Regions from separate parts of the Exiguobacterium sp. s168 genome, predicted to be linked through region 2. Evidence: a T-box and tRNA genes for the amino acid it is inferred to sense, from the RefSeq annotation. Region 2 holds a T-box; the other holds one or more tRNA genes.
What was found. A T-box is a leader RNA that pairs with one kind of tRNA and senses whether it is charged. The one in region 2 lies ahead of alaS (alanine--tRNA ligase), so its partner is inferred to be a tRNA-Ala.
Positions count from the first base shown of each region.

Region 1: it has a tRNA-Ala gene. The T-box ahead of alaS (alanine--tRNA ligase) is inferred to sense a tRNA for this amino acid. The anticodon was not compared.

Region 1 covers NZ_JACSNE010000007.1:114,744-122,117, reverse strand. The annotation lists gene KNQ15_RS06705 (ATP-binding cassette domain-containing protein) at 1-1,790, opposite strand, end outside; gene KNQ15_RS06700 (redox-sensing transcriptional repressor Rex) at 1,958-2,617, shown strand; gene KNQ15_RS06695 (twin-arginine translocase TatA/TatE family subunit) at 2,617-2,814, shown strand; gene tatC (twin-arginine translocase subunit TatC) at 2,822-3,601, shown strand; tRNA gene KNQ15_RS06685 (tRNA-Ala) at 3,706-3,781, shown strand; gene KNQ15_RS06680 (S8 family serine peptidase) at 4,006-7,374, shown strand, end outside.
Region 2 covers NZ_JACSNE010000002.1:36,186-43,559, reverse strand. The annotation lists gene KNQ15_RS01685 (cysteine desulfurase family protein) at 1-183, shown strand, start outside; gene mnmA (tRNA 2-thiouridine(34) synthase MnmA) at 200-1,321, shown strand; gene KNQ15_RS01675 (tetratricopeptide repeat protein) at 1,335-2,000, shown strand; gene KNQ15_RS01670 (VOC family protein) at 2,046-2,594, opposite strand; gene recD2 (SF1B family DNA helicase RecD2) at 2,711-4,936, shown strand; T-box leader at 4,979-5,189, shown strand; gene alaS (alanine--tRNA ligase) at 5,247-7,374, shown strand, end outside.

The DNA of each region.
Region 1 (7,374 bases), on a different contig from region 2:
CAGAGTAATTGTTCAATTTCCGCCGAACGCTGTTCGAGCCGTTCGATATCTTGTTCGAGTTGTTCGATCTGCTGACGGCGTTTGCGTTCTTCTTTCTGTGCTTCTTTATCGATCGTCTTCGACGCAGTGACCTTTGCGGCTTTTGCTTCCTCTGCTTCAAGACGAGCAATCTCTTCTTGCTCCGCCTTCTTCTCCGTGTAGTACGAATAATCACCGAGGTATTCCGTCACACCCGCTTCACTCATCTCAATGACGCGTGTCGCGATCCGGTCGATGAAGTAACGGTCGTGAGAGACGAATAACAGCGTTCCTTCGTAGTCGACGAGGGCATTTTCAAGGACCATCTTCGAATCCAAATCCAAGTGGTTCGTCGGCTCATCGAGGACGAGGACGTTCGTCTTCCGTAGTTTCAGTTTTGCGAGTGCGAGACGTCCGCGTTCGCCACCGGATAATTCATGGACAATTTTGAAGACGTCGTCGCCGCTAAACAAGAATTGTCCGAGGACAGAACGGACTTCTTGTTCACGCATCAATGGCCATTCGTTCCAAATCTCATCGATGACACGGTTCCGGTCATTGAGTTCCGCCTGCTCTTGATCGTAATATCCGATCGAGACGCCGGTTCCGAATCGGAAATCACCGAATAGGGGGCGTAAGCGACCGACGAGAACTTTCAAGAGCGTCGACTTTCCGATTCCGTTTGGTCCGACGAGTGCCAGTGATTCGCCGCGTTGCAAGCGGAACGTGATGTCTTTTGAGACAGCTTCTTCGTAACCAATCGCCAGTTGATTGACTTGAAGAACATCGTTCCCGCTCTGTTTTTCAATTGGGAAGGACAGGACCGTGCTACGTTCATCCCCATCTGGTCGGTCGAGTCGGTCGACCTTCTCGAGCCGTTTCCGGACACTTTGGGCACGTTTTGTCGTCGTCGCCCGGGCGATGTTGCGTTGAATGAAGTCCTGCATCTTCGCGATTTCTTCTTGTTGCTGTTCGAACTGTTTCATTTCTTGATCGTACAAGGCCGCTTTTTGTTCCAAGTACTTCGTGTAGTTCCCGGTGAACTTACGACAGACATTGCGCGACAGCTCATAGACGACATTGACGACTTGGTCGAGGAAGTACCGGTCGTGTGAGACGATCAGGACGGCGCCACGATAACCGCCGAGGTAACTTTCGAGCCAAGCGAGTGTATCGATATCAAGGTGGTTGGTCGGCTCATCAAGAATGAGGAGCTCTGGTGCTTGCAGAAGCATCTTCGCTAAGGCGAGTCGTGTCCGTTGACCACCGGATAATGTCTGAATCCGGCGCGAGTAATCATCCGGATAAAAGCGCATGCCGTGCAAAACGGAGCGGATATTCGCTTCGAACTGATAACCACCGGCTTCTGAGAAGTCGTGTTGTGCTTGGTCGTACGTCTTCAAGAGACGATCGTAAGCGACCGGGTCGTTCAAGATATGCTCCATGCCCATTTCGATTTCCATCCGGCGCAGTGTTCGTTCTTGTTCCTGGAGATGTTCGAAGACGGTCAGCATCTCGTTCCAGATCGTCTCATTCGATTCGAGACCACTGTCTTGTGCAAGATAACCGATTTTGACATCCTTGCCTTTCATGATGTCGCCCGAGTCATGACTGAGTTCACCAGCGATGATTTTGAGCAAGGTCGATTTACCGGCACCGTTTCGTCCGACGAGCGCAATCCGATCCCGCTCTTGTACTTCCAGTTTGATATTTTCTAAAATCGGCTCGACGCCGAATGATTTCGAGAGTTGATTGACTTGTAAGAGTATCATTTCCATCCATCCTTCCACCCTTTAGTTTATCACGAACAAAAGCGCGAGGTCCTGCGGAATATATTATTTGTGACTCTATGTGAAGTGGTTTACAATCAAGGAGAGTAGAAAGCTTTTTGCAAAGATTTGGGTGCCACGATGGATGTGGCCGAAGGGGGAACTGCAGGATGAATGGACCAGACACAAAAATTCCACAAGCGACAGCAAAACGGTTGCCGCTATATTATCGCTTCATCCAAAGTTTATACAATTCAGGCAAGCTCCGCGTCTCTTCTGCTGAGTTAAGCGAGGCGGTGAAGGTTGATTCAGCAACGATTCGTCGCGATTTTTCCTACTTTGGGGCATTAGGGAAGAAGGGGTATGGATATAACGTTCAACATCTCTTAACGTTTTTCCGCAAAACATTGAATCAAGATGAGGTGACGAATGTTGCCTTAATCGGGGTCGGTCATCTCGGAACAGCGTTTGCAAATTATAACTTTTTAAAGAATAATAGTACTCGGATAGTCGTTGCGTTTGATGCGGACGAAGAGAAGGTCGGAACAACGACGCATGACGTTCCAATCTATCATGTTTCGGACATGAAAGAACAAATCGAAGCGAATCAGGTCGATGTTGCCATCTTGACGGTTCCATCGCAGTTCGCACAGTCAGTAGCGGATGAGTTAGTCGAGTATGGTGTGACAGGCATCCTGAACTTTACGCCAGCACGGTTGAACGTGCCAGCGAGCGTCCGGGTCCATCACATCGATTTATCGATCGAGTTGCAGTCGTTAGTTTATTTCATGAAGCATTATTCGCAATCAGCTGAAGGAGTGAAATCATAATGGAAAACCTTATCCCGCTCACACTAGGTATCGGACCAGCGAGCATCGGATTAATCGCGGTCGTCGCATTGATCATCTTCGGACCGAAGAAGTTACCAGAATTCGGACGCGCTGCGGGTCAGACATTGAAAGAGTTCAAGAATGCCACGAACGGCATCATGGACGACGATAAAAAGGACGAACCGAAAGAGAAGTGATTGAATCATGACGGTTGATCAAGAGCAAAGCATGACGTCGCACCTTGACGAACTGCGTAAGCGGATCGTCTGGTCGCTTATCATCGTCGTCGTCCTGTTCGCTGTCGCATTTCCGCTCGTCCGACCGCTCGTTCGCTTCTTGCAAGCGGACTTAAAAGAGCTCGGTATCGGTTTGAATGCCTTCAACGTCGCCGATCCTTTAATGTTGTATTTGAATCTTGCGTTCATCATTGCGCTGATTTTAGCGTCACCGTTCTGGATGTATCAACTCTGGGCATTTGTCCGACCAGGACTTTATGACAAGGAGCAAAAAGCGACATTGACGTATATTCCGGTCATCTTCTTTCTGTTTTTGGCTGGCGTAGCCTTCTCGTATTTCTGGTTGCTTCCCTTCTTGCTTGAAGTCTCAACGGATCTCGGGAAAGAGCTCGGAATCGAACAAGTCATCGGAGTCGAGAACTACTTCAGTTTCTTAATCCGGTTGACGATGCCGTTCGGTCTTCTGTTCCAATTGCCGGTCGTGACGATGTTCCTGACACGTCTTGGTCTCGTGACGCCATATTTCATGCGAAAGAATCGGAAATATGCGTACTTTGCGCTGTTCGTCGTTGCGGCATTGATCGCACCGCCGGACGTGACGTCACACTTGATGATCTCGGTACCATTGTTCGTTCTCTATGAGATCAGTATCTTGATTTCTGCGCGGACGTACAAAAAGGTCTTGATCCTCGAGCAACAGGCAGAGCTTGAACGACAGGCGGATTTGATGCGTGAATTGAATAAATGAATCGTGAATTCCTTCCGACGATTTTGGAAGGAATTCTTTTTTGTGAAAGCGTTCTTTTTATATTGATAAAGCAGTTAGTGATGCGTATACTAAAGATAATTCATGGGGGCTTAGCTCAGCTGGGAGAGCGTTTGGCTGGCAGCCAAAAGGTCGTCGGTTCGATCCCGATAGTCTCCACCAATACCAAATATCTAACTCCTCGAGGCGTCGAGGAGTTTTTATTTTACTCCCAGTTAAATTCCTTAAAAATATAAAATGTCATGAAAAACAAATAAATTAAAAAAATAGACAGATATAAATTGTTTATTTCCATTAAATTCATTAAACTAAATATACAGAATTTTCGTTTAACTGTTTTATCAGTAGTACTACTATGGTTTTACAGAAAAGGGGAAAACGAACGCATGAAGAAGAAGATTGCACTTATGGCAGCCGTCTTAATGACGTCTTCCAATCTAGTCAGTGCGCAAGGTGCACTGTCGTCGCAAGACAAAGCAACGGGTCAAAAACCGCAAGCGCTCTCGCTGAAGAAATCGGGGCAAGAGAAGAACTACAAACAATCGGATAAAGTCCGTGTCGTCATCGAGATGGAAGAGAAACCGGCGATTCAAATCGCCCAGGCTCAAAACAAGCGGTATAGCACATTGAGCAATGCCGAAAAAGAGTCGATCAAAGATCGCCTCGTCAGCGTCCAAAAATCAGTCAAGTCAGCCATCGCTAAAAAATCGATTCCCGTTACATATAAGGAGAGCTTCACGACCGTCATCAACGGATTCAGTGGTGAAGTCAAGTTCGGCGATATCGAAGACATAAAACAACTTAACGGCGTCAAGAGCGTACATATCGCCCATGAATACGCGCGTCCGGAAGTTGCTAAAGGTGCAAAGCCAGACATGCTGTACAGCAAGGACATGGTCAATGCAAAAGAAACATGGCAGGACTATGGTTTTAAAGGGGAAGGAACGATCGTTGCCGTCATCGATACGGGAATCGATCCATCGCATAAGGACATGGTCCTGAGCCCAGAAACGAAGATCGATTTGACTTCTTCAAAAGTCGATAGTGCGAAAGAAACAAAAGGATTAAAAGGAAAGTATTTCACGGAAAAAGTACCGTACGGCTATAACTATGCCGATCATGATAGCGAAATCCGTGATTTAGGTGCGGGCGCATCGATGCACGGGATGCACGTCGCGGGTACGGTCGGAGCAAACGGCGATGAAGCAAACGGTGGCATCAAAGGGGTCGCGCCGGAAACACAGCTCCTCGCGATGAAAGTCTTCGGAAACGATCCAGGAATGCCATCGACATTCAGCGATATCTACATTAAAGCGATCGATGATGCGATTGCACTCGGAGCCGATGTCATCAACATGAGTCTCGGTTCGACGGCATCGTTCGTCAATGCAGATGATCCAGAACAACGCGCAATCGTCAACGCGATGAACAACGGCATCTTGTGTGCGATTTCTGCTGGTAACTCGGCATTCGCAGGTCATGGTGCAGGTAACCCGTACACAGCGAACCCGGATATCGGTGTCGTCGGTGCCCCAGGTTTAACAAGCCAAGCACTCCAAGTCGCATCACTCGAAAATACGAAATTGACACTCGAAGGCATGGCACTGACGATCGACGGTCAGGATGCTGGTTATTTGGCATACCAAAAACAAGATTCACCGAATCCGATTGCCGTCTTCGATAAAGAGAAGAAGGATGTCGTCTATGTCGGTGACGGTCAAGCTTCGAACTACGAAGGCAAAGACGTCAAAGGAAAAGTCGTCTTTGTCGTACGTAACGGTGGTTTCAACTACGGTATGATCCAAGCAGAAGCTGAGAAGCAAGGGGCAGCAGGTGTCATCGTCCGCGGTCGAGTTGATCATGGGGATTACGTCAGTATGGCGCTCAACAATCCGACGATTCCACTCGTCACACTCAGCATCGCAGACGGAAACGATCTTGAAGCAAAAGCAAAAGAGGGCAAGGCAATCGCTGTCACGTTCGACGGAAAAGCAGTCTCAGCAGATAACCCGGTCGCAGGACAAATGTCTGACTTTACGTCTTGGGGTGTCACACCAAGCCTTGACTTCAAGCCAGAAATCACGGCACCAGGTGGAAAAATCTACTCAACGCTCAACGATAACGAGTATGGCGTCATGAGTGGGACATCGATGGCGGCACCACACGTTGCTGGTGGAACGGCACTCGTCATGCAACGAATCGCGAAGGACTTCAAAGTCGACGGTGCGACACGCGTTAAGCTCGCGAAGAACATCTTGATGAACACGTCGCGTCCGCAACTCGATCAAGGAAAATACAATGCGCAGCTAAAAACAGGCAACTTCTACTCTCCACGTCGTGAGGGAGCTGGATTGATGGATCTTCGTGCTGCTATGAAGACACCAGTCGTCGTCACAGAGACGAAGTCGGGTGAAGGTAAGGCATCCTTGAAGGAAGTCGGCGAGAAGTTCACGTTCACACTTGATTTGAAAAACTACAGCAGTGAAAAAGTGACGTATAAGTTAGCCGGAACGGTTCAATCGGATCTCGGTGCAGAAGGATCGAACTTCCTCGAAGCAAACGGAATCTTTAAAAAAGGAACGATTGGTACGGTGGATGCAAACAAAGGCACATATCCGATCTCATTCGCAGTTGGCTCGAAGAAAGCAAGTTCGGTCTCGATTAATCCGAAGAGCTCAACGAAAGTCAGTGTATCGGTTGATCTGAAGGATACAACGGACTGGGCAAACGAACTTCCGCTCGAACAAGTCTTTGAGAACGGCTACTTCGTCGAAGGATTCGTCCGTCTGATCGATACGAAGAGTAAGAATCCAGAATTGACGGTTCCTTACGTTGGCTTTAAAGGGAAATGGGATCAAGCTCCGATTCTAGATGCCCCATTGTACGATGAAGATAACACATTCTACGGCTTGACAGGCCTAGCGACGGAAGTGAAGGATAACTTCGAATTCCTCGGCGCAAACGCTGCGGGAGATGTCGTCGCAAACAAAGTCTCGTTCTCACCAAACAACGATGGTAGCGCAGATGAAGCCTTCCCGATCATCTCGTTCCTCCGGAATGCGAAAAAAGTCGAGTACTCGATTCTTGACCGTAACAAAGCAACGCTTCAGAAGCTCGATACGCAAACGGACGTCGTCAAGAACTACTATGATAGCGGTTCAGAGGACGGATACACACCAGTCACAAGCGCTGCTTGGGACGGAACAATCAACGGGAAACCTGTCAAGGATGGTCTTTACTACTACAAAGTCAAATCGGTAATCGATTATCCGAATGCAAAATGGCAGTCGAACCTCTTCCCGGTCTATGTTGATACGAAAAAACCAGCTGCGACCGTTAAATGGGATGCGTCGAAATCCACGCTCTCGTGGACAGCAGGTGATCAAGGAACAGGTGTCGCGTCATACGATATCCTCGTCAATGGTAAGAGTGTCTTGAAACAACCACTTGCAGCAACAGAAAAAGCGTATACGTTGACGGATCTTCCAGAGCGCGCGAAGATTGCCTTCGTTGTGAAGGATTATGCTGGAAACAGTGTGAAAAAAGACGTCAACACGACAGGTGTCGATAAAGCAGTACCGAACGTTCAAATCGATACACCAGTCGCACTTGGTCTTGCGACATCAAAAGTCATCAACATCGCAGGTCACGTCTCTGATGAATCAGGTATCAAATCGTTCAAAATCAACGGTAAGTCTGTCAAACTTCGCTTCGATGCGGCGCAACAAAACTATGCGTTTAGCCACGACGTGACG
Region 2 (7,374 bases):
TCGAGCGGGAGTGCATGTACGGCAGGATCCGTCGAACCTTCGCATGTCTTATCGGCGATGTATGGCGAAGATGAACGGACACGAGCATCGGTCCGGATCAGTTTTGGTCACGGAAATGAGCTCGCGCAAGTCGAACTACTCGCACAAGCCTTGCAAGATGTCGTAAAATCGTTTCAGAATTAACTAAGAGGTGAAATAAATGAATACACGAGCGAAAGCCCCGAGTGAAACGACAGTCGTCGTTGGAATGTCGGGCGGTGTCGATTCTTCTGTGACGGCTCATTTATTAAAAGAGCAAGGGTATAACGTCATCGGAATCTTCATGAAAAACTGGGATGACACGGATGAAAACGGCTTTTGTACGGCGACGGAAGATTATGAAGACGTCATCGCCGTAGCCAATCAAATCGGCATTCCGTACTATGCGGTCAATTTCGAGAAAGAGTACTGGGATAAAGTCTTCACGTACTTCCTCGATGAATATAAACTCGGTCGGACACCGAATCCAGATGTCATGTGTAACAAGGAAATCAAGTTCAAAGCATTCCTTGATCACGCGATGCGTCTTGGTGCCGATTTCGTCGCGACAGGGCACTATGCGCGTGCCGTCTATGAGGACGGAGAACATAAATTGCTTCGAGGCGTTGATGCAAACAAAGATCAAACATATTTCTTGAATCAATTGTCGCAAGAGCAAATCGCGAAGGCGATGTTCCCGATCGGTCATATGGAAAAATCAGAAGTGCGCCGGATCGCAGAAGAAGCGAACCTCGCAACAGCGAAGAAAAAAGACTCGACAGGCATTTGCTTCATTGGCGAGCGGAACTTCAAACAGTTCCTCGGTCAATATCTACCGGCGCAACCCGGTGAGATGCGGACGCTTGACGGCAACGTCATGGGACGTCACGATGGATTGATGTACTATACGATGGGGCAACGTCATGGACTCGGTATCGGTGGCGACGGAGAGCCTTGGTTCGTCGTCGGGAAAAACTTAGAGGAAAACATACTCTATGTCGATCAAGGATTCCACAACGAATTGTTGTATTCGGAAGGATTGCTTGCTTCAGATGTCAGTTGGACATCTGAACGTCCGGTCGGTGAGACATTCCGTTGTACGGCGAAATTCCGTTACCGTCAACAAGATACAGCCGTCACGGTTCGTGTCCTCGAAGATGGACTCGATGTCTCGTTTGATGAGCGTCAACGGGCAATCACACCTGGACAAGCGGTCGTGTTCTATGATGGAGATATCTGCCTCGGTGGTGCGACGATCGATGCAGCCTATAAAGCAGGCGAACGCCTCGCTTATCTAGCGTAAGGAGCAAAAGAAGATGAACTATAATGAAGTAGGATTCCGGCATCTAGAAGCTGGAAATTATGAATTAGCAGCACAAGCGTTTAACGACGCGATCGAAGAAAATCCAAAAGATCCGACAGCGTACGTCAATCTTGGAACATTACTCCAATCGATGAACGATGCTGATCGTGCCCTTCGTTTTTATGACCGGGCACTGATGATCGATAATACGTTTGCGAGTGCCTATTATGCAAAAGGGGCGCTGTTCTTTGCTGCCGATCAACTCGTCGAAGCAGAGGAATCATTGCGGGCAGCGTTATTATATGGACTTGACGACGCGGATCTCCATTTCATGCTTGGGATGACGTATCAAAAACTTGGTGATCCGGTACGCGGGTTGCCCCGTTTACAACGTGCGTCAGAATTGAACGGTGTCGATATCGAGATCGCGTTCCAATACGGGCTTGCCTTAGCGCAAAACGAGAAGTTGGAAGAAGCCGTCGAAATGTTCGAGCACGTCTTGATGCTTGACGAAACGCATACGGATGCACGGTACAACTATGCAATCGCGCTTGCTTTCCTCGGTCAACAGGAAGCGTGTTATGCAGAACTTGAAGCCGTTCTTGCCTACCAGCCGGAACACGCCCTTGCGCGGGACGCGAAAGCGAAGATGGATGCGTTATTAAAACAAGCAGACTGATATAAAAAAAGACGATTCCGCCTGGAGTCGTCTTTTTTGTGCTATTTAATTCCCAACTTCACGGATGACACGAAGTGGTGGACCGGAAAAGTCTTCATAGGCTTCATCCATGTTTTTCGTGTACAGTTCGATGACGTTATTTTCCGTATCCTTGAAATAAGCTGAATGCTCTTTTTGATTCGAGGTCTCCTGTTCATCCCACTCTCTGAGCTTCACGGTGATCGAAGCTTCGCGCAGTTGATTCAAGGCTTGTTGGAACTCTTCCTTCTCAACGTAGAAAGCACAGTGGACATGGACACCACCTTCGTCATACAACGTGTCCCATTCGGACACTGGTAAGTGTTTGACCGTTCGTTCTTCCATCGTGAAGTCTCGCTTCAGCCATAGACCGAGTCGGGTGTTACCGCCAATGTAGAGCCACGTTGCCCAAACCCCGTCTTGCTTAGATTGTTCTTTGCTCGGTTCTGCATCCTCAGGTGCCCATTGCTCGACGATTGGAATACCAAGTGTCCCATTCCAAAAGCCAACCGCACGGTCCATATCCTCGACTTCCAGTACTAATTCACACAATCCTGCAATCGGTAAACGTGCCATCCTTGAACTCCTCCTCTTAACGAAATGTTTCACGGTATCTTTCCCTGATTTAAAATCCGGTAAACGAATGCTATGATGAAAGCAGCGAATGAAAAAGAGAGGAAGAAGGTGGAGTGATGGAGCACCCCCATCAAGTCGTCGGGCGCGTCAAACGTGTGCTCTTTTCTTCTGAAGAAGAAGCACACTCCATTGTATTGGTCGCCGTCAAAGAAAAGAACTTTGAACTGAAAGAAACCGAGCTCGTTATCACAGGTACAGGGGTCGGAATCGAACTCGGAGGAACGTATCAAGCATTTGGTCGTCTCGTCGATCATCCCCGATTCGGAAAACAACTGAAGGCGGAGCTGATTCGGCGATCGGTTCCGATGACAAAACAGGCAACGATCCGCTTCTTGACGAATGGTTCGTTCACCGGCATTGGTCCGAAGACAGCGAAAAATATCGTCGATGCTCTCGGAGAAGAGGCAGTGGACCTCATTTTGAAGGATGAGCGAGTACTGAATCAGGTGCCTGGGTTAAAACAAAAACAAGCCGACATCATCTTGAGTCGACTCGCCACGTTATACGGTGTCGATCAGTTGATGCTATTCTTAGCGCCGTTTGATGTTACACCGAAGCTAGCGGCAAAGATTTATGCTGCTTACGAAGGGGACGCCATGGCGCGAATTCGAGAGAATCCGTATTCCTTGATGTATGAAGTGAACGGGATTGGTTTTAAAACAGCCGATCATATCGCGTCACATCTCGGACTTGTCGGATTACATCCGGAACGTGTCGCTGCTTCGATCATGCATATATTAGAACAAGAAGCAGGAGAGGGACACGCCTTTGCGACGGTCGACTCACTATTACAACGGGCACCCCGGTTGCTTGGTGAAGACCCAGGAGAACGGCTGGAACAAGCGATTGAACTGTTGCTCGCTGAAGATAAGGTCAAGCTCGAAGAAGGCTGTTTGTATTTACCGACAATCTTTTATGCGGAAGTCCGAGCGGCGAAGGAACTGGCGCGCGTCATGGCGAACGGTGCCGAACAGGAAGTCGATGTCGCGACGATTCTTGAAGCAATCGGGCACCTCGAAGAACAGTTTGGCATGGAATATGCGGCGCAACAGCGGGAAGCGATCGAGTTAGCGGTCAAAGCACCGCTGATGGTCCTGACCGGTGGACCCGGTACCGGTAAGACGACTGTCATCAAGGGAATTTTACATGCCCTGCAAGAAATTCATGATTGGCCGCTTGAAAAGAGTCGCGTCAAGACGGGAGATGTTTATCCGTACGTCCTTGTTGCACCGACCGGACGCGCCGCTAAACGTTTGTCGGAAGCAACGGACGTCCCAGCGATGACGATTCATCGTCTGTTGAAGTATGACGGAACGAACTTCCAACTGAATGAAGATCAGCCGATCACGGGAAAAGTACTGATCATCGATGAGTCATCAATGATTGATATCTACTTGTTATCAAGTCTGCTCCGTGCTGTGCCGAACGGTATGAAAATCTTGTTCGTCGGTGACCGGGATCAATTACCATCCGTTGGTCCAGGGCAAGTGCTGGCAGACTTGATGGATACGGAAGGGATTCCCGTCGTTCGTTTGAACGTCGTCCATCGCCAAGCGGAAGATTCTTCGATTTTACGGCTCGCGCACGATTTGAAGAACCGGACGACGTCAGCTGATTTGTTGGCACCACTTGCGGATCGTCGCTTTTACACCGCGTCTCCGCAAGAGACGTTACGCGGCATCTCAGCCTTCGCGGAAAAAGCACTCGCAAAAGGGTATTCGAAATTCGATGTTCAGGTTCTGGCACCGACTTACCGTGGTCAGGTGGGAATCGACGAACTGAATGTCGCCTTGCAACGCGTCTACAATCCGGAGGAACCGAAAAAACGCGAAGTCAAACAAGGCACCCGGATTTACCGAACCGGGGACAAGATTCTTCAGCTCGTCAACAATGCGGAAGAGAACGTCTATAACGGAGATATCGGCGAAATCGTCAATATCTTCTTCGCTAAAGAGAATGTCGACAAGGTGGATAAGATCATCGCCCGCTTCGACCAGACGGAAGTCGAGTACAACCGGAGTGACTGGGATCAATTCACGCATGCCTATGCGATTACGATTCACAAGGCACAAGGGTCCGAGTTTCCGATTGTCTTGATGCCGGTCTATTTCACGGGGGCGTTCAAACATTCTCGAAACTTGATTTATACGGCGGTCACCCGTGCGAAGTCGAGTTTATTATTGTTCGGCGACCCACGAGCGTTTCATAAAGCGTCGCAAGAAGAGGAACCCCGGCGCCGGACACGATTGATTGAACGACTCGGTGGGGTGACAAAGACTTGACGGATGCTGTGCGATAGGTAATAATCACGATAGATGAATGGACGTAACACGTTGATGGAAGATAAGTAAAAGGAAAACTCGAGTCCAGAGAGAAGTGAGTCTGCTGCAATCACTTTCTCGAGTCCCTTTGAAGCTCCTTCCGGAGTCGGGTGTAAACACCTGCGGGTCATCCCCGTTATCAGATGTTCGAGGTAGGCAATGGATTGCTTACGAACGAGGGTGGTACCACGGAAGCGATGCTTTCGTCCCTTTTCAGGGATGAAGACATCGCTTTTTTGCGTCCAAATAAAACCAATGGGGGTAACTGTTCATGAAAGCTCTAAAACCATTAACGGGTGCACAAATCCGTCAGATGTATCTTGATTTCTTCCAAAGCAAAGGGCATGCGATCGAACCGAGTGCTTCACTCGTACCGGTCGAAGATCCATCGCTCTTGTGGATCAACTCGGGTGTTGCAACACTCAAGAAATATTTCGATGGTCGTGTTATTCCTGATAATCCACGGATCGTCAACGCACAAAAATCAATCCGGACGAACGATATCGAAAACGTCGGGAAAACAGCGCGTCACCATACATTCTTCGAGATGCTTGGAAACTTCTCCGTCGGTGATTACTTCCGTGAAGATGCAATCAAATGGGGCTGGGAGCTCTTGACGAGTGATGACTGGTACGGTCTTGATCCGGAACGTCTTTCGGTCACGATTCACCCGGAAGATGACGCAGCGCGTCAAATCTGGCTTGAACTCGGCGTACCGGCTGAGCGGATCATTCCACTTGAAGATAACTTCTGGGAAATCGGTGAAGGTCCATCTGGTCCGAACACGGAAATCTTCTTCGATCGTGGTCCAGCTTTCGGAGACGATCCGAACGATTCAGAACTCTACCCAGGTGGCGAAAACGAACGCTATCTCGAGATCTGGAATATCGTCTTCAGTCAATACAACCACGATGGACACGGCAACTATACGGAACTTCCGCGTAAAAACATCGATACAGGGATGGGACTTGAACGGATGGCGTGTGTCATGCAGGACGTGCCGACGAACTTCGATACGGATCTGTTCATGCCGATCATTCATAAGACAGAAGAAATCAGCGGTAAAATCTACCGTGATGATTCGAAACTTGATGTAGCATTCAAAGTCATCGCAGACCACATCCGTACCGTATCATTCGCGATCGGTGATGGTGCGCTTCCTTCGAATGAAGGACGTGGATATGTCCTTCGCCGTTTACTACGCCGTGCGGTGCGTTATGCGAAGATGCTTGGAATCGAGCGTCCGTTCATGTATGAACTCGTCGATACGGTCGGGAACGTCATGGTCGACTTCTACCCACAAGTTCCGGAAAAAGCGGACTTCATCAAACGCGTCATCAAAAACGAAGAAGAACGTTTCCATGAGACACTTCATGACGGTCTTGCAATCTTGAACACAGTCGCTCAGACGTCTAAGGCGAACGGTGAGCATGTCATCAGCGGCGAAGATGCGTTCCGTCTGTATGACACATATGGTTTCCCACTTGAGTTGACAGTCGAGTATGCAGAAGATCATCAGATGTCTGTTGATGAAGAAGGCTTCAAATTAGCAATGGATGCGCAACGTCAGCGTGCACGTGCGGCACGTGAAGAGAGTGGTTCGATGCAACAGCAATCGGAAGTCCTCTCGACGCTAAAAGATAAAAGTACGTTCGTCGGCTATACCGACCTTAAGGCGGATGCAAAAATCATCGCTTTAGTGCATGATGGAGAACGAGTCACAGAAGTCGCTGCTGGTGAAGAAGCACAAGTCATTCTCGACATCACGCCGTTCTACGCTGAAAGCGGTGGTGAAGTCGCAGATACAGGAACAATCGAAGGCAAAGACTTCGTTCTTGATGTTAAAGATGTTCAAAAAGCACCAAACGGTCAAAACTTGCATACGGTCATCGTTCGTACAGGGATCGCAACGGAAGCGGCAGATGTCGTTGCAACGGTCGAAGCAGCAGAACGTAAAGCCGTCACGAAAAACCATACGGCAACACACTTGCTTCATAAAGCATTGAAAGATACGCTCGGAACACACGTTAACCAAGCGGGATCACTCGTTTCTCCAGAACGTCTTCGTTTCGACTTCTCACACTTCGGTGCAGTGACACAAGAAGAGTTGACGAAGATTGAACAAGACGTCAACCAAGCAATCTGGGCATCGCTACCGGTCGATATCGAAGAGATGAACATCGCTGATGCAAAAGCAAAAGGCGCGATGGCATTGTTCGGTGAGAAGTACGGTGAAACGGTCCGTGTCGTTTCAGCAGGCACATACTCGATCGAGTTGTGTGGCGGAATCCACGTCGGGAACACAGCTGAAATCGGCTTGTTCAAGATTGTTTCGGAGTCTGGTATCGGTGCAGGTACACGCCGAATCGAAGCGGTAACGGGTGCAGGTGCGTATCGTG